DNA from 2 places in the Bradyrhizobium sp. USDA 10063 genome. Region 1 is predicted to be linked to the other one. Evidence: predicted binding sites of a transcription regulator. Region 1 holds the regulator's gene; the other holds the start of a gene.
What was found. Region 1 encodes PhoB, which activates phosphate uptake and scavenging genes when phosphate is short. Its sites were predicted from a motif close to TGTCATNNANCTGTCAT; they were not measured.
Positions count from the first base shown of each region.

Region 2: a site for PhoB is predicted at 4,587-4,603, ahead of ACVJGD_RS05125 (RNA degradosome polyphosphate kinase). Genes of this name have one in related genera too.

Region 1 is NZ_JBSSGP010000002.1:4,977,742-4,993,137, reverse strand. Features, by position in the region: gene ACVJGD_RS25640 (lysylphosphatidylglycerol synthase domain-containing protein) at 24-1,079, shown strand; gene ACVJGD_RS25635 (ATP-binding protein) at 1,112-2,410, shown strand; gene pstS (phosphate ABC transporter substrate-binding protein PstS) at 2,554-3,564, shown strand; gene pstC (phosphate ABC transporter permease subunit PstC) at 3,759-4,748, shown strand; gene pstA (phosphate ABC transporter permease PstA) at 4,752-5,597, shown strand; gene pstB (phosphate ABC transporter ATP-binding protein PstB) at 5,594-6,415, shown strand; gene phoU (phosphate signaling complex protein PhoU) at 6,427-7,143, shown strand; gene phoB (phosphate regulon transcriptional regulator PhoB) at 7,254-7,961, shown strand; gene ACVJGD_RS25600 (GcrA family cell cycle regulator) at 8,115-8,630, opposite strand; partial or broken gene ACVJGD_RS25595 (acetylornithine transaminase) at 9,122-10,334, shown strand; gene argF (ornithine carbamoyltransferase) at 10,331-11,257, shown strand; gene ACVJGD_RS25585 (Hsp33 family molecular chaperone) at 11,469-12,467, shown strand; gene apaG (Co2+/Mg2+ efflux protein ApaG) at 12,596-12,991, opposite strand; gene ACVJGD_RS25575 (OpgC domain-containing protein) at 13,224-14,474, shown strand; gene ACVJGD_RS25570 (SGNH/GDSL hydrolase family protein) at 14,471-15,229, shown strand; gene ACVJGD_RS25565 (SGNH/GDSL hydrolase family protein) at 15,245-15,396, shown strand, end outside.
Region 2 is NZ_JBSSGP010000002.1:687,674-703,069, forward strand. Features, by position in the region: gene ACVJGD_RS05115 (LysR family transcriptional regulator) at 1-755, opposite strand, end outside; gene ppx (exopolyphosphatase) at 811-2,313, opposite strand; gene ACVJGD_RS05125 (RNA degradosome polyphosphate kinase) at 2,335-4,515, opposite strand; gene ACVJGD_RS05130 (chromosomal replication initiator DnaA) at 4,644-5,321, opposite strand; gene ACVJGD_RS05135 (CDP-alcohol phosphatidyltransferase family protein) at 5,402-5,944, opposite strand; gene purM (phosphoribosylformylglycinamidine cyclo-ligase) at 6,104-7,177, shown strand; gene purN (phosphoribosylglycinamide formyltransferase) at 7,174-7,827, shown strand; gene ACVJGD_RS05150 (cold-shock protein) at 7,915-8,118, opposite strand; gene ACVJGD_RS05155 (autotransporter outer membrane beta-barrel domain-containing protein) at 8,492-9,649, shown strand; gene ACVJGD_RS05160 (LysR family transcriptional regulator) at 9,639-10,703, opposite strand; gene rnd (ribonuclease D) at 10,831-11,985, opposite strand; gene ACVJGD_RS05170 (hypothetical protein) at 12,775-13,173, shown strand; gene chrA (chromate efflux transporter) at 13,348-14,580, opposite strand; gene ACVJGD_RS05180 (IS110 family RNA-guided transposase) at 15,147-15,396, opposite strand, start outside.

The DNA.
Region 1 (15,396 bases):
CGGGATCGCAATTCGAGGTCTAGATGCTGGAAGCAATCCGCAGGGCGATCGCGTTTCTGCGCCAGAAGCAGGTCCTGCACAAATTCGGCGTTGCGATCAGCATCACGGTCATCGCGATCGCCTGCTACGTGCTCTATCACATGCTCCGCGGCATCGACACCAATGAGGTGCTGGAGGCCATCAAGGGCACCGAGCCGCGTCAGATCGCCCTGGCGGCGCTGTTCGTGGCCGCCGGCTATTTCACGCTGACCTTCTACGATCTGTTCGCGGTGCGCGCGATCGGCCACAGCCACGTTCCCTACCGCATCAACGCGCTCGCCGCCTTCACCTCCTATTCGATCGGGCACAATGTCGGCGCCAGCGTCTTCACCGGCGGGGCGGTGCGCTACCGCATCTATTCGGCCTGGGGGCTGAACGCGATCGATGTCGCCAAGATCTGCTTCCTGGCCGGGCTGACCTTCTGGCTCGGCAATGCCGCCGTGCTCGGCATCGGGATTGCCTATCACCCGGAGGCCGCCGCTTCGATCGACCAGCTTCCGCCCTGGCTCAATCGGATCGCGGCATTCGCGATCATCGTCGCGCTGGTGGCTTATGTGGTCTGGGTCTGGACCCAGCCGCGGGTCGTCGGCCGCGGGCCCTGGACAGTGACGCTGCCGGGCGGGCCCCTGACGCTCCTGCAAATCTGCATCGGCATCGTCGACCTCGCCTTCTGCGCGCTGGCGATGTATGTGCTGGTGCCCGACGAGCCCAATCTCGGCTTCATCGTGGTGGCCGTCATTTTCGTCTCGGCGACGCTATTGGGCTTTGCCAGCCACTCGCCCGGCGGCCTTGGCGTATTCGACGCCGCCATGCTGGTCGGCCTCTGGCAGATGGACCGCGAGGATCTGCTCGGCGGCATGCTCTTGTTCCGGATGCTCTACTATATTTCACCCTTTGTCATATCTGTAATCTTGCTGACGCTTCGGGAGGTTATCCTCGGAACGCGAATCAAGCGGCTGCGCCATTTGGCTGCTGGCCCCGACGCCGAACCGCGACATGAGGCCATTTATGTCCGCGAGCGTGGAGACACCAGCGCCTGACGCCGTCGCCTGAACAGGAAGAAGCCGGCTCCATGGCACTTCACGAATCCTCTTCCTCCTTCTTCTCGCCGTGGCCCGACCGGCTGCGGCATTCGGCCATTGTCCTGCTTGCGGCGGGGCTGGCGCTCAGCGTGCTGGTTGCGCTCGATGAACTCTCGCTGATCCGGGCTTCTGCGGTGTTCCTTTGCATTGCCGCCGCGGCGCTGGTCCCCTGGCGCCTGCACGACGTGGCGGCCTCCCGCGAGGATACCCGCAGCGTCAACCCGGTCGAGACCGGGGCGGTTGCCGCCGTCGTTGCCGGCATGCCGGACCCGGCTGTGCTGCTCGACCGCGCCGGCCGCGTCATCCACCTCAATGCCGCGGCGGCCCAGCTCGCGCCGGCATTGCGCAAGAACGAGCTGGCGCAGTTCGCGCTGCGCTCGCCCGAGATCATCACCGCGCTGCGCGAGGCGATCGCCACCACCGAGCCGCGGCGCGCTTCCTATCTCGACCATGTCCCGGTCGATCGCTGGATGGAATTGGTGATCACGCCGGTGCCGGTGCCGACGCTGTTCGGCGGCACCGACAAATGCATGCTGATGACCTTCCACGACCTGACGCCGCTGCGCCGGGTCGAGGAAATGCGCGCCGACTTCGTCGCCAATGCCAGCCACGAACTGCGGACGCCGCTCGCCGCGCTGTCGGGCTTCATCGACACCCTGCAGGGGCCGGCCAGGGACGATCCGCGGGCGCGGGAGCGCTTCCTCGGCATCATGCACACCCAGGCCACCCGGATGGCGCGGCTGATCGACGATCTGTTGTCGCTGTCGCGCGTCGAGCTCTCGGCCCATGTCCGCCCCGACACCTGCGTCGACCTGATCCCGATCATCCGTCAGGTCGCCGACGGCCTGGAGCCGCTGGCGCGCGAGCGGCAGGTTGTGATCGAGATCGAGCTTCCGGAGACGCCGGTCATGATCGCGGGCGACCGCGAGGAATTGTTGCGGTTGTTCGAGAACCTGATCGAGAACGCGCTGAAATACGGCGCCTCCGGCGGCAAGGTGATCGTCTCGCTGAAGGAGGCCACCTCCGGCGAGGGGACCCCGGAGATCCGGGTCATGGTGCGTGATTTCGGTCCCGGCATTGCTCCAGAACACCTGCCGCGGCTGACCGAGCGCTTCTATCGGGTGGATGTCGGCGACAGCCGCGCCCAGGGCGGAACCGGGCTCGGATTATCCTTGGTGAAACATATTCTTAACCGTCATCGCGGCCGTCTTTTGATCGAAAGCGTGCCGAAAAACGGCGCTACTTTTACCGCCTGTTTTCCCCAGGTAAAGACTGCTGCAGCGGCATAAAAACAAGCAATTTCAATTGCTTGGATGTGTCATCCAACTGTCATCCAACCTTCGTAAAACGAGCATCGACCGCTCCTAAACGGACCGGCGTGAGCGCGATCGGGCGCATCCGGCGCGTTCGCTCACAGGATGGAGACCACCCCATGAATTTCTTTAGGACAATCGTCGCTGCCGGCCTGGTCGCCGTTTCGACGTCGGCCTTTGCGGCCGATATCACCGGCGCGGGCGCGACATTTCCGTTCCCGATCTATTCCAAGTGGGCGGACGCCTATAAGAAGGAGACCGGCAACGGCCTGAACTATCAGTCGATCGGTTCGGGCGCCGGCATCAAGCAGATCCAGGCCAAGACCGTGACCTTCGGCGCCAGCGATGCTCCGCTCAAGCCCGAGCAGCTTGAAAAGGATGGCCTCTCCCAGTGGCCGATGGTGATGGGCGCGATCGTGCCGGTCGTGAATCTCGAAGGCGTGAAGCCGGGCGAGTTGGTGCTGTCGGGCGATGTGCTTGCCAACATCTATCTCGGCAAGATCACCAAGTGGGACGATGCGGCGATCGCCAAGCTCAATCCGAAGCTGAAGCTGCCGTCCGACGCGATCACGGTGGTCCGCCGTTCCGACGGCTCGGGTACCACGTTCAACTTCACCGACTATCTCTCGAAGGCGAGCGCCGACTGGAAGTCCAAGGTCGGCTCGGGTACCGCGGTCGAATGGCCGGTCGGTGTCGGCGCCAAGGGTAATGAGGGCGTGGCCGGCAATATCAGCCAGACCAAGAACGCCATCGGCTATGTCGAATATGCCTACGCCAAGCAGAACAAGCTGACCTACGCTTCCATGATCAACAAGGCCGGCAAGACCGTGCAGCCGACCATGGCAGCTTTCCAGGCGGCCGCGTCCAATGCCGACTGGTCCAAGGCTCCGGGCTACTACGTGATCCTGACCGACCAGCCGGGCGACGGCTCCTGGCCGATCACGGCGGCGACCTTCATCCTGATGCACAAGCAGCCGGCGGATAAGGCGGCTTCGGCCGAAGCCATCAAGTTCTTCAAGTGGTCGTTCGAGAAGGGCGGCAAGATGGCCGAGGAGCTCGACTACATTCCGATGCCGGAATCGGTCGTCAAGCTGATCGAAAAGACCTGGTCGTCGGACATCAAGAGCTGAGCCTTGCGTCGCAAGCCTCGCGCCCCATCATCTTCCGGGGCGCGAGCACTGAAAGTGATCCCGGAATCCCTGGGGGGTTCCGGGTCTGGTCTTCGGACCCCGGAGTGACGCCGGACTGATCGTCAACAGGATCGCTCACGCGGAAGCGACCTTTTTATTGTATCAAGTCAACACAGGGGATTGGCGTGGCAGACATGGCCGTTCAAGGCGACGTAATGACGGCGGCTGGACCTTACGATCGTGCCAAGGCCCTCAGCGCTTTCAAACTCGGTGACATCACCTTCTACTGGATCACCCGGGCCTGCGCGATTTCGGTGCTCCTGATCCTCGGCGGCATCATCCTTTCGCTGATCGTCGGCGCCTGGCCGGCGATCAAGGAATACGGCCTCGCCTTCCTGTCGACGCAACGCTGGGCGCCATCGGCCGATCCGCCGGTGCTTGGTGCGCTCGGGCCGATCTATGGCACGCTGATCACCTCGGTGATCGCAATGATGATCGCCATCCCCGTCGGCATCGGCATCGCCGTGTTCCTCACCGAGCTCTGTCCGCAATGGCTGCGCCGCCCGATCGGCATCGCAGTGGAGCTGCTCGCCGGCATCCCCTCGATCATCTACGGCATGTGGGGCTTCTTCGTGCTGGGCCCGTTCCTCGCCAATACCTTCCAGCCGTTCATGATCCGCCTGTTCGACGGCGTGCCGGTGCTGGGCGCGGTGTTCGCAGGCCCGCCGTCCTATCTCAGCCTGTTCAACGCCGCGCTGATCCTGGCGATCATGGTGCTGCCCTTCATTACGGCAATCTCGGTCGACGTGTTCAAGACGGTGCCACCCGTCCTCAAGGAGGCGGCCTACGGGGTCGGCTGCACCACCTGGGAAGTCGTCCGCAACGTCGTGATCCCCTATACCCGCGTCGGCGTGATCGGCGGCATCATGCTGGCGCTCGGCCGCGCGCTCGGCGAGACCATGGCCGTGACCTTCATCATCGGCAACTCGTTCCGCATCTCCTCGTCGATCTTCGCCCCGGGCACTACGATCTCGGCGGCGATCGCGAGCGAATTCGCCGAGAGTGACGGATTGCACCAGTCGGGCCTGATCCTGCTCGGCCTCTTGCTGTTCGTGCTGACGTTCATTGTTCTCGCCTGCGCGCGACTGATGCTGATGCGTCTGGAAAAGAAGGCTGGGAACTGAGCCATGAATCCGATTTACAGGTCCCGCCGCCGCAACGACATCATCGTCCGCGGGCTTTGCATCGCCGCTGCCGCGTTCGGGGTGACCTGGCTGGCGCTGATCCTGTTCACGCTGTTCTACAACGGTCTCGCCGGCCTTAGCCTCGACGTGTTCACGAAGAACACGCCGCCGCCCGGCTCCACCGATGGCGGCCTCTTGAACGCGATCGTCGGTTCGTTGATCATGACCGTGATCGGCGTCGGCATCGGCGCGCCGCTCGGCCTGTTTGCCGGCACCTATCTCGCCGAATACGGCAAGCATGACCGGCTCACCTCGGTGATCCGCTTCATCAACGACATCCTCCTGAGCGCGCCGTCGATCATCATCGGCCTGTTCATCTATGGCGCCGTCGTCGTGCCGATGGGCGGCTTCTCTGCACTGGCCGGCTGCCTGGCGCTGGCGGTGATCGTCATCCCCGTCGTGCTGCGCACCACCGAGGACATGCTGCTGCTCGTCCCGAACCCGCTGCGCGAGGCGGCGTCGGCGCTTGGCCTTCCGCGCTCGCTGGTGATCAAGAGGATCGCCTATCGCGCGGCGCGCTCCGGCCTGATCACGGGCGTGCTGCTGGCGACCGCCCGCGTTGCCGGCGAGACCGCGCCGCTGTTGTTCACCGCGCTGTCCAACCAGTTCTTCAGCCTGAACCTGACCAAGACGATGGCGAACCTGCCGGTGACCATCAACAACTTCGTGCAAAGCCCCTACGCCTATTGGAAGGAACTTGCCTGGAGCGGCGCTTTGCTCATCACCTTGACCGTGCTCGCGCTCAACATCGGCGCGCGCATCCTCGGCGCCGAAAGGAGCGCAAAATGACCGATCTGTCCGTATCGACGACCAGCCCGAGCGCGGCCATTCCCCAGAAGTCGCTGCCGGAAGCGCCGCCGAAGGTGACCGCGCGCAGCCTCAACTTCTATTACGGCGAGCACCACGCGCTGAAGAACATCAACCTGACGCTCGGAACCAACCGCGTCACCGCCTTCATCGGTCCGTCCGGTTGCGGCAAGTCAACGCTGCTGCGGATCTTCAACCGGATGTACGATCTCTATCCGGGCCAGCGCGCCACCGGGCAGTTGATGCTGGACCAGACCAACATCCTTGACCCTAAGCTCGACCTCAACCTGCTGCGGGCGCGGATCGGGATGGTGTTCCAGAAGCCGACGCCGTTCCCGATGACGATCTATGAGAACATCGCCTTCGGCATCCGCCTCTACGAGAAGATCTCGAAGTCCGAAATGGACGGGCGCGTCGAGAAGGCCCTGCGCGGCGGCGCGCTGTGGAACGAGGTCAAGGACAAGCTCAACGCCTCCGGCCTGAGCCTCTCCGGCGGCCAGCAGCAGCGCCTCTGCATCGCCCGTACGGTTGCGGTGCGGCCCGAAGTGATCCTGTTCGACGAGCCCTGCTCGGCGCTCGATCCGATCTCGACCGCCAAGGTCGAGGAATTGATCCAGGAGCTGTCGGAGGACTACACGATCGCGATCGTCACGCATAACATGCAGCAGGCGGCGCGCGTCTCAGACAAGACCGCCTTCATGTATCTGGGCGAACTGATCGAGTTCGACGACACCAGCAAGATCTTCACCTCGCCGAGCGATCGACGCACCCAGGACTACATTACCGGCCGGTTCGGCTGAGGAGGGACATCATGGCTTCTGAACATACCGCCAAGGCGTTCGACAGCGATCTTCAGGAACTGACCCGCCTGGTCGCGGAGATGGGCGGGCTGGTCGAACGGATGATTACCGAATCCGTCGATGCGCTGATCCGCCGCGACATCGCGCTAGGCAAGCGTGTCGTCGCTTCCGACATCGAGATCGACAGCCTGCAGCGCGTGATCGAAGAGCGCGCCGTGCTGACGATCGCCCGCCGCCAGCCGATGGCCGTCGACCTGCGCGAGATCGTGGGCGCGATGCGGGTGGCGACCGACCTCGAGCGGATCGGCGACCTCGCCAAGAACATGGGCAAGCGCGTCGCCGCGCTGGAAAACGACTTCCAGCCGCTCAAGTTGATCCGCGGCCTGGAGCACATGACCGACCTCGTGCTGTCGCAGGTCAAATCCGTGCTCGACGCCTATGCCGCGCACGATCTGCCGGCGGCGATGAACGTCTGGAAGAGCGACGAGGAAGTGGACGCGATCTGCACCTCGCTGTTCCGCGAACTCCTCACCTACATGATGGAAGATCCGCGCAACATCTCGTTCTGCATCCACCTGATGTTCTGCGCCAAGAACATCGAGCGGATCGGCGACCACGCCACGAACATCGCTGAAACGGTCTTCTACATGATCGAGGGTCAGCAGATGACCGACAAGCGTCCGAAGGGGGATATGACGACGTTCGCTACCACTGTTCCAGGTAACTAGCGCACGATCCGGAAAACCGAACCCGGTTTCCGACAGGATCATGCTCAAACATTGACGAGCGGGATGACGATTGAGCAGAGAGTCGTCCCGCTATAGGAGAAGCCAAGCCGATGAGCGCTCGCATTCTGGTGGTCGAAGACGAAGAAGCGCTGACGACGCTGTTGCGCTACAATCTCGATGCAGAAGGCTATGATGTCGAAACGGTCGCCCGTGGAGACGATGCGGACACAAGGCTCAAGGAACGCATTCCCGACCTTGTCGTGCTCGACTGGATGCTGCCGGGGCTCTCCGGCATCGAGCTGTGCCGCCGCCTGCGGGCGCGGCCCGAGACCAAGCAGCTCCCGATCATCATGCTGACCGCGCGCGGCGAGGAAAGCGAGCGCGTGAGAGGGCTGGCTACCGGCGCCGACGACTACATCGTCAAGCCGTTCTCGGTGCCCGAGCTGCTTGCACGGGTGAAGGGCCTGTTGCGTCGGGCAAGCCCGGAGCGGCTCGCCACCGTGCTCACCTATGGCGACATCGAACTCGATCGCGAGAAGCGCCGCGTCGCGCGCTCGGGCCGGCCGATCGATCTCGGCCCGACCGAATATCGGCTGCTGGAGTTCTTCCTGGAGCATCCGGGCCGCGTGTTCAGCCGCGAGCAATTGCTCGACAGCGTCTGGGGCCGCGACATCTATATCGACGAGCGCACCGTCGACGTCCACATCGGCCGCCTGCGCAAATTGCTCAATCCCGGCCGCGAGCAGGACCCGATCCGCACCGTGCGCGGCGCCGGCTACGCGCTGGATGATCGCTTCGCGAAGGCCGAGCCATCGTAAGATCGCTGACTCGTCGTCCCGGGCTTGATCCGGGACCCATAACCACCGCAGCCATTTGTTTGAACACGCTGGGCCCCAGCGGGCAGTAACCACGAACACCTGTGGTTATGGGTCCCGGCGTTCGCGGGACGACATTCGTTGATGCAACCCGGCTTACTTGCCGTGTGACGGCTTGGCTGTCGGACGGCGGCGGTCGGCCGCCGGCTGGTAGGCGACCCGCGAGTGGTGCGCGCAATAGGGCAGGCCGGGAAGCGCCTTGCCGCCGCAGAAGAAGAATTCCGGGCTCGAGGGATCGCCGACCGGCCAGTGGCAGGTGGCCTCGTTCAATTCGAGCAGCGACAGGCGCTGGTTCATCGGCACCACATTGTCATAGGCGACCGGGTCGGCTTCCACCTCCACCTCGAAGACATGGGCGAGCGCGGTGTTGCCGCGGGAGACCGGTCGCGCCACCCGCATCATCGGCTGTGCGGGACGCGCCTTGCGCTGCCGCGGCGCTGCCGCAGCGGGACTCTTGGCGCGGCCAGACAGGCCCAACCGATGAACCTTGCCGATCACCGCATTGCGCGTCACGTTGCCGAGTTCCGCAGCGATCTGGCTCGCCGAAAGCCCGGCTTCCCAGAGCTTCTTCAACTGCTCGACGCGTTCGTCGGACCAGGTCAATACCGTCATCGCATGTTTCCCTTCGCGTTGCGCCGGCCGATCCTTGGACGGCGCTGCGATGCCAAATCTCAAAAATCCCTGCGGGCAGAATCCCTTAAGGCTCGCCGGGCGCGAAAAGCGCGCCCGAACGTGTACGCTGCACACAGAGAACTCTTGGGATCAAAACCGCCGCACGAGATGTCGTACCCGACAGCCCAGACGCTACAATATGGCGTGACTCTGGCGCAAGAGTCCGCGCCTGTGCGTCCACATGTTCCGACATTTAGGGATTGCAATCGGGCTTTTCCACCACACCGGAAAGCTACGGAATACCTGTACTTTGCAGCGCAGCTTGGCGGCTTCGTGGCGATTGACAGCACCCGCCGCGCGCATAGAATGCCTCTACGTGCCGCCCTGCAAAGGCGGCACGTTTTGTTTTCGCTGGATGAGCATCTAGCCGCGTGCCTCACGCCGCCAGGGCTTATCTGAAAAGGCTTGTCTGAAACTCTTCAGTGATCGCCATGACCGACAGCGCCACGTCGCATCTGCTTCCCGTTTTTGCCAGGGCCGATCTCGGCTTCGAGCGCGGCGAAGGCTGCTGGCTGATCTCGACCAAGGGCGAGCGCTATCTCGATTTCACCTCCGGCGTCGCGGTGAACGCGCTCGGCCACGCCCATCCGCATCTGGTGAAGGCGCTGCAGGAACAGGCGACAAAGCTCTGGCACATGTCGAACCTGTTCAAGAGCCCGGACGGCGAGAAGCTGGCCGCGCGGCTGTGCGAGCAGAGTTTTGCGGACCTCGTGTTCTTCTGCAATTCCGGCGCTGAAGCGATGGAGGGCGTGATCAAGCTCGTGCGCCACTATCACTTCTCGAAGGGGCGCCCGGAACGCTATCGCATCATCACCTTCGACGGCGCCTTCCACGGCCCGTACGCTCGCGACGCTCGCCGCGACCGGCGCCGCCAAATATCTCGAGGGCTTCGGTCCGCCGATGGACGGCTTCGACCAGGTGCCGCACGGCGACATCGAAGCGGTGAAACGCGCGATCGGTCCACAGACCGCGGGCATCCTGATCGAACCGGTGCAGGGCGAAGGCGGTGTGCGCAGTGCGCCGCCAGCCTTCTTCAAGGCGCTGCGCCAGCTCTGCGACGAGCACGGCCTGCTGCTCGCCTTCGACGAGGTGCAGACCGGCATGGGCCGCACCGGCGAGCTCTTCGCCTACAAGCGCGTCGGGGTCACGCCTGATGTGATGTCGCTCGCCAAGGCGCTCGGCGGCGGCTTTCCGATCGGCGCCTTCCTCGCGACCGCGGAAGCCGCGTCCGGCATGGCGCCGGGCTCGCACGGCTCGACCTTCGGCGGCAACCCGCTTGCGGTCGCGGCCGCCAGCGCCGTGCTCGACGTGATGCTGCAGCCCGGCTTCTTCGATCACGTGCAGAAGATGTCGCTCCTGCTCAAGCAGAAGCTCGCCTCCGTGGTCGATCGCTATCCGTCCATTCTATCCGAAGTGCGCGGCGAGGGGCTTCTGATCGGCGTCAAGGCCGTGGTGCCTTCGGGCGACCTCGTCAACGCCCTGCGCGAGCAGAAGCTGCTCACGGTCGGCGCCGGCGACAACGTGGTGCGTTTCCTCGCACCGCTGATCGTCGGCGAGGCCGAAATCGAGCAGTCCATCGCCTGCCTCGAGCGCGCCTGCGCTGCGCTCTCCAGCGACCCCTCAAAGAAGGCAGCGGGGCAATGAGCACGATGCCCCGTCATTTCCTCGATATCAGCGAGATGCCGCTGAACGAGCTGCGCGCCATGCTTGCCGCCGGCACCGCCATGAAGGCGAGACTGAAGGCGCATGAGAAAGCTACGAAGCCGCTCGAGGGCAAGACGCTGGCAATGATCTTCGAGCGCCCCTCGACCCGCACGCGGGTATCGTTCGATGTCGGCATGCGCCAGCTCGGCGGTGAATCGATCATGCTCACCGGTGCCGAGATGCAGCTCGGCCGCGGCGAGACCATCGCCGACACGGCGCGCGTGCTGTCGCGCTATGTCGATGCGATCATGATCCGCATCCTCAACCACGAGGCGCTGCTGGAGCTTGCCGCGCATGCCACCGTCCCCGTCATCAACGGGCTGACGCGCCGCTCGCATCCCTGCCAGGTGATGGCCGACCTGATGACGTTCGAGGAGCGTCGCGGTTCGATCGAGGGCAAGACCGTGGCCTGGACCGGCGACGACAACAACGTGCTGGCATCATGGGCGCATGCCGCCGAGCGCTTCAAGTTCAGACTCAACATTGCGACGCCGCCGGAACTCGCGCCCAAGAAGGTGATGCGCGACTGGATCAAGGCGACCCAGGCGCCGATCGTGCTTGGCAACGACCCCGAGGCAGCCGTGCGCGGCGCCGACTGCGTCGTCACCGACACCTGGGTGTCGATGGGCGACAAGGACGGCGAGCACCGGCACAATCTGCTCCGGCCCTATCAGGTCAATGCCAAGCTGATGTCGCTGGCGAAGCCCGATGCATTGTTCATGCATTGCCTGCCCGCACATCGCGGCGAGGAAGTCACTGACGAAGTGATCGACGGTCCGCAGTCGGTGGTGTTCGATGAGGCCGAGAACCGCCTGCATGCGCAAAAGGGCATTCTGGCCTGGTGTTTCGACGCAGTCGCGTAGCGCGTCGCCAACATAGCTGTCGTCCCGGCCAAGCGAAGCGCGAGCCGGGACCCACAACCACCGATGCGAGTTGTTGCATCAGGCTGCGGCCCCAGCTTTTCGCAATACTAGCATCGGTGGTTATGGATCCCTGCTTTCGCAGGGATGACGGCTAACAACGATAGATGTGAACCCCTTTCGTTTCGCCTCTCGAGACCCCAGATAAAGCGCCATGGTTTCACAATCCCCCGACATCAAGATCACGGAAACGCCGACCCGCGCGCCATCAGCCGTGCCGGTCGACGACGCGGTGCTGCCGTTCGAGATCGATGCACTCGATCTGCGCGGCCGGCTGACGCGGCTCGGTCCCACCCTCGACGACATCCTGCACAAGCACGATTATCCGCCTGCCGTCGGCAAATTGCTCGGCGAGGCGATTGTGCTGACGACGCTGCTCGGTTCATCCCTGAAGTTCGACGGCCGTTTCATCCTGCAGACCCGGACCGACGGTCCGGTCTCGTTCCTGATCGTCGATTTCAAGGCGCCGGATCGGCTGCGGGCCTATGCGCGCTACGATGCAGCGCGACTGCATGACGGGCTCGATTCCGGCGCGCTGCTCGGCAAGGGCCATCTGGCGATGACCATCGACCAGGGGCCGGACATGAGCCGCTACCAGGGCCTGGTCGCGCTCCATGGCGGCAGCCTCGAGGACGCAGCGCATGAGTACTTCCTGCGCTCGGAGCAGATCCCGACGCGCGTGCGGCTTGCGGTCGGCGAGGAATGGCGCGGCGGCGATGGCGGCAAGCATCGCTGGCGGGCCGGCGGCATGCTGCTGCAGTTCCTGCCGAAGGCGCCGGAGCGCGCGCGGCAGGCCGATCTGCATCCCGGCGATGCGCCCGAAGGCACTGTCGCCCACGAGGTCCCGGACGACGATGCCTGGGTCGAGGGGCAGTCGCTGATCGGCACGGTCGAAGACATCGAACTGCTCGATCCCGATCTCTCAGGCGAGCGGTTGCTGTACCGCCTGTTCCACGAGCGCGGCGTGCGCGTGTTCGCGCCGCTGCCGCTGCGCGCGCAATGCTCCTGCTCGCGCGAGGCGGTGTCCTCGATGCTGAAAAGCTTTACGGCGAAGGACCGCGCCGACATGGTGAAGGACGGCAAGGTCGTCGTCACCTGCGAGTTCTGCTCGTCGGTGTATCAATTCACGCCGGAAGAAGCCGGGGTGGAGTAGGGCCTCGAATGTAGAACGTAGGGTGGGCAAAGCGTAGCGTGCCCACCATTGCGAGCGGAATGCTGAGGGTGGGCACGGCGCGAAGACGCGCCTTTGCCCACCCTACGACTCCGCGTGAGGGCGAGAGGCTAATTCAACACCCTTTTCCCGTCCGCGGGGCTGTCGAGCGAAAATGTCGGCACGTCGATCTCGAACCGTTCGCCGCTTTCGCTCACCATCTGGTAGCGCCCGCTCATGAAGCCGGAGGCGGTCGGCAGCGGCACGCCCGAGGTGTATTCGAAGCGCTCCCCCGGCGCGAGCACCGGCTGCTCGCCGACCACGCCTTCGCCGCGCACTTCCTGCTGGCGGCCGGTGGCGTCGGTAATGAGCCAATACCGGGTGCGCAGTTGCACCGTCTCGGTGCCGGAATTGGTGATGACGATGGTGTAGGACCAGAAATATTGCCGGTTCTCGACCGACGAACGTTCCGGCAGGAAGTTCGGCTCGACAGTGACTTCGATGTCGCGGGTGACGGCGCGGTACACGTATCAGGTCTCCTGAAGTCGCATCATAGCCAATAAGTCCGTCGGAACCAATCGTCGGGCCGGGCGACGAAAGTTTGCTTAGCTACTGCTTTTCATCGCCGTTTGACCATAGTTCCGCTCTAAAGCCGCGAGCGTCCGCGCCCAGTCCACGTCTCTTGTCTGCAAGTTGCGGGCAGATATTATGTTTTTTTGAATCGGGGCGGCGCAAAACTCTGTTCGTTCACGGTGCCCGATGACGTCGATTGCCGATCCAATTTCCGGGACGCAGCTTGCCGACGCCAATAACGCGAGCGAAGCGGCCGCCGCCGCGCCCGCGATCACGCTGCAGGCGACCTCCGAGCGCGAATTGCGATTGGATTTATTCCGCGGGCTCGCGCTGTGGTTGATCTTCATCGACCATTTGCCGACGAACATCCTGACCTGGCTCACGATCCGCAATTACGGCTTCTCCGACGCGACCGAGATCTTCATCTTCATCTCCGGCTACACCGCGGCTTTCGTCTATGGCCGCGCGATGCTCCAGGCCGGTTTCGTGGTTGCGACCGCGCGCATCCTGCGCCGCGTCTGGCAGATCTACGTCGCGCACGTGTTCCTGTTCACGATCTTCCTTGCGGAAATCTCCTACGTCGCCACCCGCTTCGAGAACCCGCTCTACAGCGAAGAGATGGGGATCATGGATTTCCTCAAGCAGCCCGATGTCACCATCGTCCAGGCGCTGCTGTTGCGCTTCCGCCCCGTCAACATGGACGTGCTGCCGCTCTACATCGTGCTGATGCTGTTCCTGCCCTTGATCCTGTGGCTGATGAAATGGCGGACCGACGTGACGCTGGCGCTCTCGGCCGCCCTGTACGTCCTGACCTGGCATTTCGATCTCTATCTCAGCGCCTATCCGAACGGCGTCTGGGCGTTCAATCCGTTCGCCTGGCAATTGCTGTTCGTGTTCGGCGCCTGGTGTGCGCTCGGCGGGGCAAGACGAATGTCGCGCATCCTGGCCTCTCCGATCACGCTCTGGATCTGCATCGCCTATCTGTTCGCTGCCTTCCTGGTCACGCTCTCCTGGTACCTGCCGCAGCTCGGCCATATCGTGCCGCGCCGCATCGAGCAGTGGATGTACCCGATCAACAAGACCGATCTGGACGTATTGCGCTTCGCCCATTTCCTGGCGCTGGCGGCGATTACCGTCCGGGTCCTGCCGAAGGATTGGCCGGGCCTGCGATCGCCTTGGCTGCGACCTTTGATCCTCTGCGGCCAGCACTCCCTTGAGATATTCTGCCTTGGCGTGTTCCTGGCGTTTGCCGGGCATTTCATCTTGGCCGAGGTGTCCGGCGGCGCCGGGATGCACTTCCTGGTCAGCGTCACCGGAATTGTCATCATGTGCGCCATGGCGTGGGTGATTTCGTGGTACAAGCACTCCGCCGACAAAGGCGCCTCACGATACAAGAGCGCCGGCGGCAATGCCGATCTGGCGGGAGGGGCGGTATGAAGTCCGGCTTATGGACTGTGCTGGGCTTGACAGTGCTGGCCGGTTATCTGGCCACGGCCCCGGCACGCGCCGGCGATCCCGAACAGATCTGCGACGTCCCGGCCAATCTGCTGTCCACCGAAAGCTCGTTGCGCAAGGTGACCGAGGCGGTGCAGAGCGGCCAGCCCCTGAACGTGCTGGTGGTCGGCAGCCGCTCCTCGACCATTCCCTCGTCGGAAGGAAGCGCCTACCCGGCGAAGTTGCAGGCGGCGCTCAAGGAAAGCCTGCCCACGACCACTGTGAATCTGTCCGTGGAGCTGCAGGGGGCCAAGACCGCGGAGGATACGGCCGGTACCCTCGTTAAGCTCGTGGAAGCAAAATGGCCTATTTTGGTCATCTGGCAGACCGGTACCGTCGATGCTATCCGATCGACTGATCCCGATGACTTCCGCAACGCCATCGATGCGGGGATTGGTGCGTTGCAACAGGCGGGAACCGACGTGGTCCTGGTCAACCTTCAGTACAGCCCCCGCACCGAGAGCATGATTTCCGGCTCACCATACCTAGATAACATGCGGGTCTCGGCACAAGAACATGATGTTCCGCTGTTCGATCGTTTCGCCATCATGCATCACTGGAACGATGCCGGTGATTTCGACCTGTTCAGCGCCACCCACGGCGTGGAACTGGCCAAGCGGGTGCATGCCTGTCTCGGCCGTGCGCTGTCGAAATTCGTGATCGACGCGGCCCATCTCGGCCCGGCGCAGCAGAACTAAAGGGAACCAGCGTTAATGAGTACCTACCGCCCTTTTTGTCGAAGCGCCTGGCTGGTCGCAGCCGCCGCCGTCACGGCATCCGTGCTCGTGACCTCGCCACTGCGCGCGCAAGTTGCGCAAGGCGATCAGCATGCGGCGCTTCCTGAGGGTGCGAAATCCCATCCCTC
Region 2 (15,396 bases), 4.3 Mb from region 1:
CTCCGCTCAAATTGCCGATAAGGCACAAGCCCCAGTCCGCCACTGTGGGCAAGGAGCGACAGCTGAAGGTCTTCGCCAAAGACTTCAGCCGCTATGTGGACGGGAGTGTTGTGCCGGTCAAACGCGCGCTCGAGGGCGGCGCGGCAGCCGCAGCCTCGCGGATTAAGGAGCCAGCCCTCTTGCGCCAAATCACGTAGCCGCCACGGACCGCCATCTCGCTTGGTCGACGCTCGCGAAGAAGACACGACAATGACCCGCTCGCTCCCTAGCGAAACGCGCAACAGGCTAGTTGGCACGGCATGCGCGTCCGTCAGCAATCCAATGGCGCAATCGATGGCGCCGCCACGGACTTCCTCAATCAAACCGGTGCTCCAGTTTGAGCTGACTTGCATCCGGATGCGTGGATATGATCGTCGCAGCGCATCGAGTGGAGAGGTCAGGACCATTTCGCCCAGCCCGTGAGCTACGCCGACCCTCAGTTCGCCCGTAGGATTGGCTGCGCTTGTTGCGCACGCCTCCAACTCGGCAACCGCGACGAGAACGCGCCGACAATGTTCGAGCACATGGTTCCCGTGTGCAGTCAGGATCGCCGGCTTCACCGATCGGTCGAACAGAGGATCTCCGCGGAGGGCGGCCTCAAAATTCTGAATTCGTCGCGTGGTGGCAGGCTGGGTCAGGTTGAGCCGAACCGCGGCACGATTGACCGAACCCGTTTCTGCCACCGCAATGAACGCCTGAATGTCCTGGATGTTCATAAACAGAAAGCATAAACCATGGATGTTTATGCGAGAAGCACATTAGAAGCGTCTCTCAGCGCCGCACGATCGAACCGGTGCGTCCGACCAGGCGCGCCAATTGCTTGAAGCGGCTGCCGACGCGATCGGCGACGAGATCGACCATCTGGTGCTCGAACACCAGCATGAGTTTACGTCCGTCGGTGCGGAAATGCGTCGCCGGCAGCACACCGGGTCGTGCCGCCGAGATCAGGTGGGCGACCCGAAACGCGGCGCCGAGCAGGCGGGCGCGTTCGAGCATCGTGTGCGGCACCATCTCCTGCACGATTTCCGGCGGTTCGTTCTCCAGGCTCAAGCCGGCATAGCGATAGAACACCGAGAGCGCGACGAAGGTGCGGCCCTGATGGGTGATGGAGCCGAAATTGCCGTTGGTGATGAGGCTGAGCGTCTCCTCGCCGCGGTGATCGGGATGCACCCGCCACCCGATGTCCGACAGCAGGCAGGCGGCATGACGCAGCCTGCGGTCCTCGTCGGTTTCGCGCAGCCTCACGACGCGCACCAGCCGATCGGTCCAGGCGATCAGTTCCTCGGCATGGCGCGCCGATCGCGAGAGCAGGCCGTTCATCGTCTGCGCCGCGCAGATCAGGCCATCCTTGGCGCGCTCGGCTGGCGGCAGCATTTCGTAGAGCAGGCCCTCGCGCACGCCGAAGGTGGAGAACACGATCGTCTTCGGCTTTGCCACCCGGATGATGTATTCAAGAACGAGCGCAGCGTAGGTGAGCAGCGGCCGCCGCGCATCGGCCACCGCCTCGATATTGGCGAGCATGTTGGCTGCCGCCAGCCGGCGCAGGCGCTGCGCGAAATCGAGCGCGTCGGCAGCGGGAATCGAATAGCCGTGCATCACCTTGAGCGGATAGCCGCTCTGGATGATGTGGATCCGCGCCAGCGCGCGCCAGGTGCCGCCGACCGCGTAGAAGCTGCGGCCGCGGCCCGCCTTGAGTTGCGGAACGTTGGACAGTTCGTTGCGAACGATGCGCTCGGCGCGCTTCAGCGATTTGTGCGAGAGGTCCTGCAGGGCGAGGCTGCCGAGCGGCAGCGTCACGCCGCTGTGGACGCGATTGCCCTTGACGTCGATCAGTTCGACCGAGCCGCCACCGAGATCGCCGACGATGCCGTCGGGCTTGTGCACGCCGGAGACGACACCCAGCGCGGAGAGCTTGGCTTCCCGTGGGCCCGATAGAATTTCGATCCGCGTTCCGCAGATGCGTTCGGCCTCGGCAATGAAATCGGGACCGTTCTTGGCGTCGCGACAGGCCGCCGTCGCGATCGCATAGACGCGGCCGACCCTCTGGATCCGGCACAGCGCGCGAAACCGCCGCAACGCCGTCAGCGCCTTCGCGACCGCATCCTCCGCGAGAAGCCCGGTGCTCTGCACTTCGCGGCCGAGACCGCACAACGCCTTCTCGTTGAACAACGTGATGAGGCTGCGCGACAGCGACTCGTAGACCACGAGACGCACCGAGTTGGAGCCAATGTCGATGACAGCGACGCTGGTAGCGCGCTTGCGCGGTCGCTTCACCGGAAAGTCCCCTTGTGGCGGCTAGCGCTCGTTGCGGCGAGTAAGTCGGCGCGGCGAAGATTCCTTGAGAGACTTTCCACGGCCGGACAGACTCGGATTCGTCATGAAGTAATTATGAAGGTTGAAAGGCTCTTCGCCTTTCGCGGCCTTCATACGCGTTGACGATCCGTCGGGCAACAATCGCCAGCTCTGCTCGGTATCCTTCAGATTCGCGACCATGATCTGTTCGAGAACCTGCTGATGAACCGTGGGATTTTGCAGCGGACAGAGCACCTCGACGCGACGGTCGAGGTTCCGCGGCATCATGTCGGCGGAGGAGATATACACAGCCGCTTTCGCGCTCGGCAGGCCATATCCCATGCCGAAGCAATAGATTCGCCCGTGTTCCAGGAAGCGGCCGATCACCGATTTGACGCGGATGTTCTCGGAGAGTCCCGGCAGGCCCGGCCTGAGGCAGCAGATGCCGCGGACCACGAGTTCGATCGGCACTCCCGCTTGCGATGCTTCGTAGAGCGCGTCGATGATATCGGGGTCGACGAGCGAGTTCATCTTCATCCAGATCGCGGCGGGCCGGCCATGACGCGCATGACCGATCTCGCCCTGGATATGCTCGATGATGCGCTTGCGCAGCGTCAGCGGCGACACCGCCATCTTTTCGATGTCGCTCGGCTCGGCATAGCCGGTGACGTAGTTGAACACGCGCGCGGCGTCGCGGCCGATGATCGGGTCGGAGGTGAAGTAGGAGAGATCGGTATAGATGCGCGCGGTCACCGGATGGTAGTTGCCGGTACCGGTGTGGACATAGGTGGTGAGATTGCCGCCCTCGCGGCGCACCACCATCGACAATTTGGCGTGGGTCTTGAGCTCGATGAAGCCGTAGACCACCTGCACGCCGGCGCGTTCGAGGTCGCGCGCCCAGCGGATGTTGGCTTCCTCGTCGAAGCGAGCCTTCAGCTCGATCAGCGCCGTGACCGACTTGCCGGCTTCAGCCGCCTCCGCCAGCGCGCGCACGATCGGCGAATTCTGCGAGGTGCGATAGAGCGTCTGCTTGATCGCAACGACGTCGGGATCGCGCGCGGCCTGCTGCAGGAACTGCACCACGACGTCGAAGGATTCGTAGGGGTGGTGGACGATCAGGTCCTTCTGCCGGATCGCGGCAAAGATATCGCCGCCGTGGTCGCGCACCCGTTCCGGATGGCGCGGCACATAGGGGGTGAATTCGAGATCGGGCCGGTCGAGCCGGGTGAGCTGCGACAGCTCGTTCATGGCCAGCACGCCGTCGACCAGGAAAACCTCGTCGTCGGCGGCATTGAGCGCGTGCTGCACGAACAGGCGCAGCTCTTCCGGCATCTTGGCCTCGATCTCCAGCCGGATCACCGATCCGCGCCGGCGCCGCTTCAGCGCGGTCTCGAAGGTGCGGACGAGGTCTTCGGCTTCTTCCTCGATTTCGATTTCGGAGTCGCGGATGACGCGGAAGGCGCCCTGGCCATTGACCGTGTAGCCCGGGAACAGACGGCCGATGAAGAGGCCGGTGGCCTGCTCCAACGTGATCAGGCGCAGCCGGCCTTCACTGGGGATGCGGATGAAGCGGTCGATCTTGCCGGGCATGCGGATCAGCGCGTTCATCGCCTTGCCGTCGGAGATCCGCGACAATTGCAGGGCCACCGTGAAGCCGAGGTTGGGGATGAACGGGAAGGGATGCGCCGGATCGATCGCAAGCGGCGTCAGCAGTGGGAAGATGCTGTGGAGGAAATGGTCCTCGATCCAGGCCCGCTCCATCTTGGTGACCTCTCGCCCGTCGACGAGGTCGATGCCGACTTCCGAGAGCATCGTGCGCAGGTCGCTCCAGATCGCTTGCTGGTCGGAGGCGAGCTTGGAAACGGTCTGGTTGATCAGGACGAGCTGTTCGGATGGCGTCAGCCCGTCGGGGCTGCGCTCCGGGATGCCCTCACGGACCTGCGCCTTGATACCGGCGACGCGGACCATGAAGAACTCGTCGAGGTTATTGGCCGATATCGACAGGAATCTCACCCGCTCGAGCGCGGGATGGCCGGGATTGACAGACTCTTCCAGCACGCGGCGGTTGAAATGCAGCCAGGAAAGTTCGCGGTTGATGAAGCGTTCGGGGCTCGTCGCGATCGCCGGCAGACGCTCAACAACCTGCTCTTTCTCTTGTACTTCAATAGGTTGTGCCGATTCCATGAAGTTCTCGATCCGTTCGAGGGAGGCCAGAGCCAGTTAAACAAATGCAGCGCAAACCATGTGATAAACGGATGACGTTTCGATGACATTGACGTTCCGCCACCTTGCGCCGTCAAGTCGCCGCAGGGTCAGGCGTTGCGCCACAATTCCGCGGCCAGTGCCCGCGTCACCGGACGGCCGAGCCGCAGCGCTTCGGTGTCGAGCAGCTCCACCGCCTGACGCGCGGCGGCGTAGGAGCGCTCGATCCGGCTGGCGAGATAGCTCACCAATGGTTCGTCCACGGCCATCTGGCGATCGGTGCAGTATTTGACGATCAGTCCGCGAAACAGGAGATCGTCGGGCGGCAGCAGCGACACGGTCGGCACCGCACGCAGCCGCGACCGGAGGTCGCGCAATTCGATCTCGAAGGCTGAGGGCGGAATGCGAGCGGTCATCAGCACGAAGGCTTCGTCCTGGCGGGCGAGATTGAGCAGATGAAACATCGCGCGCTCGTCAAAGCCGTGCGGCTTCAGGTCTTCAACCACGAGTGCTCCGGTTGCGAGGTCCGCTGGCACGCTCTCGGCTGACAGCGCGTGCGCCGATGTCGAACGCGCGCCGGCGCGCTCGGCCCAGATCGCGGCCAGGTGGCTTTTCCCTGATCCCTCAGGGCCGACCAGCAGCATGATGCGGTTCGGCCAGTCCGGCCAGCTCTCGATCAAGGCGAGGCCGGCCTCGTTCGCCGTTCCCTCGAGGAAGTCATCGCGGGTCAGGCTCTCCGCATGCGGCAGCGCCAACGCAAGCTGACGAGGGTGAACGCTACCTGCCACGCAAAACTCTCCGGGGCCTTCCGTTCTTGTTTGACGCGTTTTCTTCACGCGAACCGGTGCCCACTTCGCTCGAAAACGCTTTAGCGCGCTTCGATCGTGCTCATGTGCCGCACCCACTCCACGAGATAGAGGGAGACGGAAACCAAAGTAAAGATGGTGACAAATCCCATCAGGATCAGATCATAAGGCCTTGGCTGGAAACCGAAACCGAGCGAGGCCAGCACCAGCGCCGCGAACGCGACCTGAGCCACCGTGTTAAGTTTCGAGACCATCAGCGGTTTTATCTCGACCGGCTTGTCGAACAGCCAGGACACGATCACGGCTGCCACGATCATGATGTCGCGCGACACCACGAGGATGACAAGCCAGCGCGGCACCGCGCCCCAGATCCCGAGCGCCACATAGATCGAGACCAGCAGCGCCTTGTCGGCCAGCGGATCGAGCAGGGCGCCGAGCTCGCTCGTCATGTTGAAGCGCTTGGCGAGGAAACCGTCGACGGCGTCGCTGACGCCGGCGATCACGAAGATCGCAAACGCGATTTCCATCTGGCTGGAGACGATCGCCCAGACGATGACCGGCACCAGAATGATGCGGCCCAGGGTGATGATATTCGGAATGCTCAACTCGGTCGCTTCCCGGCTACCGGCCTGAATTCACGGAAGATTCGGCTCTTTTGGGGGCTGAGCCGGTTGTTATCTACATAGTATACCGCCGGCCGCCTTGCGAGCCATTGCGCAGGCGCGGAATTCCTCGTAACCAGCCCTCTTCAACTGGAATTTTCCATGACCGAGCGCAAGAACGGCCTCACTTACGCGGATTCCGGCGTCGACATCGATGCCGGCAATCGGCTGGTCGACTTGATCAAGCCGATGGTCCGCGCCACCGCGCGCGCCGGCGCTGACGCCGAGATCGGCGGTTTCGGCGGCCTGTTCGACCTGAAAGCGGCCGGCTTCAAGGACCCCGTGCTGGTGGCCGCGACCGACGGCGTCGGCACCAAGGTCAAGATCGCGATCGAGACCGGGCTGCATGACGGGATCGGCATCGACTTGGTGGCGATGTCGGTCAACGACCTTGTCGTACAGGGCGCGGAACCGCTGTTCTTCCTGGACTATTTTGCCTGCGGCAAGCTCGATCCGGAGGCGACGGCCGCGATCGTCGCCGGCGTCGCCGAGGGCTGCCGCGAATCCGGCTGCGCACTGATCGGCGGCGAGACCGCCGAGATGCCGGGGCTCTACAAGGACGGCGATTACGACCTCGCCGGGTTTGCGGTAGGGGCCGCCGAGCGCGGGACGCTGCTGCCGCGACCGGATATCGCCATCGGCGATGCCGTGATCGGGCTTGCCTCCTCCGGCGTTCACTCCAACGGATTTTCGCTGGTGCGCAAGATCGTCGAGCAGTCGCGCGTCAGCTTCGACGCTCCGGCGCCGTTCTCGCCGGTCATGACGCTCGGCGGCGCCTTGCTGACGCCGACGCGGCTTTACGTCAAATCCTGCCTGCGTGCGATCCGCGAGACCGGGGCGGTCAAGGGGCTGGCCCACATCACCGGCGGCGGCTTCACCGACAACATTCCGCGGGTATTGCCGAAGCATCTGGGTGTCGGCATCGATCTCGCCCGGCTGCCGGTGCTGCCGGTGTTCAAATGGCTGGCGGAGGCGGGCGGCATTGCCGAGCTCGAGCTGCTGCGCACGTTCAATTGCGGCATCGGCATGATCGCGATCGTGAAAGCGGATGCGGTCGACCGGGTCACGGAGGTCTTCACCGAAAGCGGCGAGACCGCGACATTGCTTGGCGAAGTGATCCACGCGACGGGCGAGCATCGCGTGGTCTACAACGGCCATCTCGATCTTTCGCAATGAAGCGCCGCGTCGCCATCCTGATTTCCGGGCGCGGATCGAACATGGTCGCGCTGATCGAGGCCGCGAAGGCGGAAGACTTTCCGGCCGAGATCGTCGTGGTGATCTCCAACCGCAGCGACGCCGCGGGCCTCGCGAAAGCCAGTGCGAGCGGTATCCCGACCATCGTCATCGAGAGCAAGCCGTTCGGCAAGGACCGCGCCGGCTTCGAGGCGATGCTGCAGCGCGCGCTCGACGAGAATAACGTGGAGCTGATCTGCCTCGGCGGCTTCATGCGGCTGTTCACTGCGGAATTCGTCCAGCGTTGGTACGGCAAGATGCTCAACATCCATCCGTCGCTATTGCCGTGCTTCCCCGGCCTCGATCCGCATGGCCAGGCGCTCAAGGCAGGCGTGAAGATCTCGGGAGCCACGGTGCATTTCGTGATCCCGGAGACCGATGCCGGGCCGATCGTGGTGCAGGGCGCGGTCGTGGTCGCCGATGACGACACGCCGGAGACGCTGGCGGCCCGCGTCATCCAGATCGAGCATCAAATCTATCCGGAAGCGCTGCGGTTGCTTGCGGCAGGCCGGCTCAGGCTGGAAGGCGATGTCTGCAAGACAGCGGGAAACGCGGCGTCAGGCGGCACGCTGATTTCGCCCGCGGCGAGGTAGTGCAGCGCCCGCGTCCGTCAAAGAAATCCCCCCGGGGTGATGCCGGGGGTCACAATCATGATTGCCTGAGCGGATCGTGACTGAAGTCTAGGAGACCTTGAGGTTTTCCGCGGATGACTTGCCGCGGTTCTCCACCAGGTCGTACTCGATCGTCTGGTTTTCGTTGAGCGTAGAGAGTCCTGCGCGCTCAACCGCCGAGATGTGGACGAAGACGTCCTTGTCGCCGACGGCCGGCTTGATGAACCCATAACCCTTGGTCGGGTTGAACCACTTGACGGTACCCTTCGGCATCGCCTGTCTCCTCGTCTAGACATAAAAAAGACGCGGCCACGCTTCGCGCGTACCACGCCACAAACCGGTTTTCGGCAGTCTGATCAAATTTCGATTCTTAGACTTCAAGGTCACGAAACGCACAGTCGAACGGCCCAATCCGATTGTGCCTGAGATTGCAACACGAAAATTGCAAGTTAGCAAGCCTCTGGTGTGCCAAGGGAAATCGGTGCGCCGCGGCAACTCCCTGTGGCCGATGGACCACAATGCTGTTGCCTCGGCCGCAGTGCGCGAGGCCGCCAATTGACGCTCCCGGCGAAGTAGGGGCAAATCGGCCGATATCGATCGCTGTTTTTGCGCATTTTCAGGCTCGCGTCGTTTGGGAATTACATGCATGCGCTCATGGCGCCCGTCGCGAGCAAGCTCCGTCAGAGGCGGCCGCGGCCCGGCATGGGCATTTGTGGTTGCGCTTGTTCTGGCCATCGGCACGATCTGTTCGGCGCAGGCGCAATCCCCGACGCCGACGCCCACACCAACCCCGACGCCCAGCCCGAGCCCTATTCCTGCGCCCACCCCGTCGCCGACGGCCAGCATGGTTAACGCCGATCTTGCGGCGGGCTCGGCGATGACCAATCTCGGCAGCAATTTCCTGGAGCGGATCGGCAATCAGGCGACCAACGGCTTCAACCGCATGTCGCGGAACAATCCCGGCGGGGGAGGTGCCTCCGAGAGCCTGGAGGCGCCTGGCTTCCGCACCTGGTTCGAGGGCTACGGCATCTCGGCGCGCAACGACGCAGTCGGCGATTTCGTCGGCGACCGTCGCAAGACCTGGGGCGGGGTGGCCGGCATCGGCGCCCGGATCGCGCCTGGCGTCAATCTCGGCTTCTCCATCGACCAGAGCCGCACCGATATCGACGTGCCGCTCGCACTGCAATCGGCGGCCATCGACCTGACCCAGTTCGGCGCCCACGCCACCGTCGACAAGGGGCCGTGGACCTGGGTCATCGCCGTGGTGCACGGATTCGGCAACATCCGCTCCAGCCGCGACACCGGTTTTGGTTTTGCGACAGCGGGTTACAACGCCAAGCTCGATGGCGCGCTGAGCGAGCTCAGCTACTACTGGGACAAGGACCAGAGCCGCATCGTGCCGAAGGCGAGCCTCGAATATGTCCGCGCCAGGACCGGATCATTCCAGGAATTCGGCGGCCTCGATCCCGTCTTCGCCGGCGCCGCCACCGTGGAGCGGATGCGGGTGATGATCGGGGCGGAAGTCGGACACTACTGGATATTCGACCAGAAGGTGTTCGACCTCTCGGCCTATGGCAAGTTCGTCGACAATGTCGCGCAGAACTTTGGCGATATCACCGTGAGTCTCGGCAGCCAGAGCGTCACGCTGCAGGGCATTGCCGAAAGCCGATATGGCGCGGATGCCGGCGCGTCGGCGTCGCTCAGCCTGACCAATACCGCGCGGCTTTACCTCAACTACGACGGCAAGTTCCGCGCCGCGATGCAGTCGCACCAGGGGACCGTCGGCGTCGAGTTCAAGTGGTAGTCGCCTCGATCGGGAACGGCTTGGGCGCCACGTAGTTCTGCAATCCAAAATGCTCGCGCGATCCCACCATCAACGGCGTCAATTCGTCGGGATGGATGAATTCGTCGCGGAAGCAGGCATAGACCTTGGGGTCGAAGATGCTCTTCAGCCATTCGATCATCAGCCTGTGGCGGTCGGATTGGCGGAACTGGCGATGATAGCAGAGCCACAGATCCAGTTGATGGTTGACGCCGAGATCGACCGCGACCAGAGGCGCGCCGAGCGCAATCACCGAACTCGGCAGGAAGCCAATTCCCGCGCCCTGTTCGACCGCGTAGAGCACGGCCACGCTGGAATTGGTGGAGATGCCGACGATGCCCTCCAGCGAGTCCACGCCGAGGATCCGCTTGTAGGTGCCGTCGCCATGCGGCACCCCATCCTGCTTGACGATGCGGTGGTGCTTCAGTTCGTCGAGCGATGCCGGCAGGCCGTAGGCATCGCGATAGGCTTTCGAGGCGAAGGCGTAAATGTGCAACCGGCCGATCTTAGTCGCGATCAGTTCGGGATCGTTCGGCCGCTCGATCTGAAGCGAGATGTCCGCCTCCTGCCGCGGAACTTCCGCGCAGCCGGATACGCAACGCAGCTCGACGATGATATTGCGGTAGGTCCGCTCGAACGTGATCAGCCGCGGCAGCACCCAGAAGTTCCCGGGTCCCTCGGTCACCGCGATCCGCACGGTGCCGCTCACCTCCGCCGGTGCCCGCGCACGCCTGGCGATGTTCAGGCTGAGACGCTCCATCTGCTCGACATCGAACAGCAGCGCCCGGCCTTCGCCGGTCAGCGTCAGTTGCGCCTCGTCGCGCGAAAACAGCTTGCAGCCGAGATCGTCCTCGAGCTTGTCGATCTTGCGCATCATTGCGGTTGCGGGAACGCCGAGGACGTCGGCGGCGCGGCTGAAGCTGCGGTTCCGCGCGCACAGCAGGAACACCCGCAAATCTCCCCACGCAGGGCGAAGCGCGTCTTCAAGTTTCTTGCGCTGCATGGGCGCAGCGCTGCCGGCCAGATCATGCGGCATGCGTTTCTTGTCCCGTGTAAAGGGAAGATGCCGCAACCTATGGGATGAGTGTGCACAAAGTGTTGCTTGCGACCCGGAATTTCAACATAAGTGCGCGGGTCTGCGCAGGGGTCGCATAACTACTCCATTACTCCTTGCTGCGTTCGACCTTCACCACGCGTCCCTTGTCGATCGCAAGCGCCAGCCGGCCGTGCTTGAGCTTGAGCGCCGACTCGCCGAACAATTCGCGCCGCCAGCCGTGCAGGGCGGCGACGTCGGCATGATCGTCGGCGGCGATCTGCTCGAGATCGTCGACGGTCGCGATCACCTTGCTCGCGACCGCATGGCGCTCCGACGTCATCCTGAGCAGCACCTTCAACAGTTCGACGATCGCCGCACCGTTGGCGTTGTTGCGCGGCTTCTCGATCTTCGGCAGTTTCGCGAAGTCGCGGGCGAGCCCGCGCTGCACGGCGGCGATGATGTCGGCGCCCCATTTCGAGCGCTCGAATCCTTTCGGCAGCGAGCGCAGGTTGGCAAGCTTCTCCAGCGACGTCGGCGCATGCGTTGCGATATCGCCGACCGCCTCGTCCTTCAGCACGCGCGAGCGCGGCACGTCGCGGCCTTGCGCCTCCTGTTCGCGCCACGCGGCGACCTCGATCAGCACCGCGAGTTCGCGCGGCTTCCGCACCCTGGTTTTCAACCGCTCCCAGGCGCGCTCCGGATGGAAATCGTAGGTGCGGGGCGAGGTCAATATCTCCATCTCCTCGCTGACCCAGTCGTTGCGGCCGCGCTTCTTCAGGTCGGCATCGAGCGCGGTGAAGACGTCGCGCAAATGCGTGACGTCTGAGACCGCGTATTGGACCTGCTCGGCGCTGAGCGGCCGACGTGACCAGTCCGTGAAGCGGTGGGTCTTGTCCGGCCGGTGGCCGGTGATGCGCTCGACGAGCTGGTCGTAGGCGATGCTGTCGCCATAGCCGAGCACCATGGCCGCAACCTGCGTGTCGAAGATCGGGTGCGGGATGGTGTTGGCACGGTGCCAGACGATCTCGATGTCCTGCCGGGCGGCGTGGAAGACCTTCAGCACCTTCTCATTGGCCATCAATTCGAAGAACGGCTTCAAATCGATGCCGGGGGCGAGCGCGTCGATTACGGCGGCCTCGTCCGGGCTTGCCATTTGCAGCACGCAGAGCAGGGGATAGTAGGTCGTCTCCCGCAGGAACTCAGTATCGACGGTGATGACGGGGTGAGCGGCCAAGCGGTCGCAGGCCGCCTGCAGTTCCCAGGTGGTGGTAATCAGATCCATGAACAGTCCATGACGCTTCCGACACGCGTTCTGCCGAAAGCGCAGGTATGTCAAGGGTCTTGGCTGCAATTCTGGCCTTGCATAGGCTCAGGCCAGGTCATCCGGAACAGGTTGCGAACGCGCCCGATGGGCGGCGCGGGGCACGAAACGGTGGTCGAACCGCCGCCTTACTCGTGCCGCGGGTGCTTGGACGGCCGCCGGGCCGCGGGCATCGCGAGCACGATCAGGCAGAGCGCCACCATTGCCATTCCTATGAACTCGAGAGCAAAGGCGTCCATTGGCAATCTCCCTAACAAAGTCGTTAGACTTGTCGGGATCAGATTGACGGTCTGTTAAGGGATTTGGTTACCGGCCGCCGCCCGCCGCGATGGTGGACGAAGGGTTAATGGCGGATCTGCGTGACGGTCGCCGCTGGCCTGCGCCGCAATGATAAGGCTGGCACCTATGTCGCCCCTCATGGTGAGGAGCGCCACCGGGTCCGCGCGAAGCGCGGCCCGATGACAGGCTCCGCGCGTCTCGAACCATGAGGCCCCGCCGGTGGCCTCGGCCTTCGAGACGGTTGCTGCGCAACCTCCTCAGGCTGAGGGGACACTTTGAGTGCGCTTCGCTCTACCCATCCTACGGCTGCGGCTATGCGGCTCATATACCGCTGCGAGACGGTCGCTCTCGAAATCATATCCGGCTGCGAAGATATTACGTGCGGCCCGACACGCGCGGGCGAGAGCGAATGCAATAGGTGATGTCATGTCTTCCCTTCAGGTTGGCACTGGCGACAGGATCATTGATCCGATGATCCAACTGGCGGGCTGCTCGATGCAGCACCGAATCGTCGTCGCGGGGTCCAAGAGCTTTGAGCTGATGCTCGAGCTGCAGCGGCGCGGCTATTTGCGCGCGGCCGCGACGGGCAATTGCGGGCGTCCGGCCGGGCAGTACGACGTTGCGCTTGTCGACTGGCGCCGACGTCCGCTGCGCACGCTCGAGGCGACGCTGGACTGGCTGGTGAAATGCCTGAGCGCCAGCGGCGTGCTGGTGGTCTGGGTCGACGCCCAGAAACCGGCAGCGAACGATAGCCTCCGTGCCTTGCTGGAGAGGCGCCGCTTCGTCGTTGAGCACAGCACCGTGCATGACTACGGTTGCGCGCTTTCGGCACGGCGCCTGCAGACTTATCCGCTGCAGAAGGCGGCCTAGACTCTTCGATGTATCCAAACGAAAAGCCCGGCAGTGTTGGCTGCCGGGCGAACGTGAATATCATTACATGAACACTTCATCCTAGACCGAAGGCGACCGGAGCCCTATCCGGGAAAACACTGGTCGAGCGACGGAACATGCTCGTTGCGAGCCGAGCTGGTTCTGACAGGCGCGTCACAGGATCGCCGCGCCCATTCCCGCGATCGCACTGAAGGCGACGACCACGAGCGGAGGTGCGCGCCAGGCGATGAGCAGTACAAATCCGACGAGGGCGATCGCAAAGTCCCCGGGCGTCTGCACCGTGCTGGTCCACACCGGATCGTAGAGCGCCGCGCCAAGGATGCCGACGACCGCCGCGTTCACGCCGCGCATCATCGCCTGGGCGCTGGGGTGTTTGCGAAAGCCGTCCCAGTACGGCAGCGCCGCAAACAGGATCAGCACGCCCGGAAGGAATATGCCGAGCAGGCCGACGATGGCGCCGGCGACGCCGTGCGGCGACGTCTTGACGACCGCGCCCAGATAGGCGGCGAAGGTGAAGAGCGGTCCGGGGACGGCCTGGGCCGCGCCATAGCCGGTCAGAAACACGTCGTCGCCGACCCAGCCCGGCGTAACCACTGCCTCGCGCAGCAGCGGCAGCACCACATGACCGCCGCCAAACACAAGGGCGCCCGAGCGATAGAACGCGTCGAACAGGGCGATGCCGGAGGATGGCCATAGCCGGGCCAGGATCGGCAGGCCGACGAGCAGGACGAAGAACGCCGCCAGTGCGGCAAGCGCGGCGGCGCGCGACACCGGCACGGCGAAATGGCTTTCCCCGCTCGGCTGCGCGGCGCGGCAGAGCCACAACCCGGCAAGTCCGCCGAGCAGGATGGCGCCGATCTGCGCCACCGATGACGTGCTGAACAGGATAATGACTGCCGCGATCGTCGCGATCGAGGCCCGCTCGCGGTCGGGGCACAACGTGCGCGCCATGCCCCATACGGCTTGCGCCACGATCGCGACCGCCACCAGCTTCAGGCCGTGCACCAGTCCCGTTCCGACCGGTCCGCTCAATGCGCTGGCGCCATAGGCAAACAGCACGAGCGCGATGGCCGACGGCAGCGTGAAACCCGTCCACGCCGCCAGCGCGCCGCGATAACCGGCGCGCATCAATCCGAGCGCGAAGCCGACCTGGCTGCTTGCCGGACCGGGCAGGAACTGGCAGAGCGCCACGAGGTCCGCATAGGATTGTTCGTCAAGCCATTTGCGGCGCTCGACGAACTCGCTGCGGAAATATCCGATATGGGCGATCGGGCCGCCGAACGACGTCAGCCCGAGCTTGAGGAAGACCAGCAGCACTTCGAGCGGCGTGCCCGCGCGCGGGGGCGAAGATTTTGCTTCGCTATCTGAAATCCGCTCAATGTCCATCGTCCAGAGTTCCTGTCAGCGGGGTCGAAATTCGCCCGAGCTATCTCTTCTATCGGAGCATAGTCGGACAGGTCGCGACAACAAGCTTCAGGTACTGGATTGGGATCGGCAATTGCTCGTGATTCACTTCGCGGTGAAACGCTCGCGGCGACGCTGCAGGGTGGGCAAAGCGCAGCGTGCCCACCGTCAGCGCTTGCTCGGAATGGTGGGCACGCTTCGCTTTGCCCACCCTCATATGGGGCTTTGTGAGTCAAGGCTCTTGAACCGGTGCGGGTTGGGTTTTTGCAGTGAGAGGGCGGCGCGCGGAGCCATGCGTAGCGCAGCGCGACGACCGGGCCCCGGGCGAGGATTGGCTTCCGAAGATTTCTGCAGCTCACTGCATCACCTCATATCCGGTCGGATCGGCTGATCCGTACCCACATTCCGCATGCTTGCGGCGAGGAAGCCAAGAGGATGAGACCCATCTACAAAGCGGCCTGGTTGGGCCCCTGGGTGGCACGGTCATCATCCATCCTGTACGGGGCGCGCGGCGCGGAGCCGCCTCGCCCTGGTGGCGTGGTCCGGTGCTAGGCCTTCATCACGGCCTGCTCCGGAACAAGGCCGGTGGTGAGATAGCGCCACAGCGCCACGATCAGCTTGCGCGCCAGCGCGACGATGGCGATGCGCTTGGCGCGCTTGCCGGCGTTTTCGGTGCGGGTGCGGAACCAGCGGCTGAGCGCGCTGTCCGGCTGATGGCGCAGCCAGAGCCAGGCCAGTTCGATCGTCTTGTGGCGGGCGCGCCGGTTGCCGGCCTTGCTGATCCCCTGCTCGCGATCG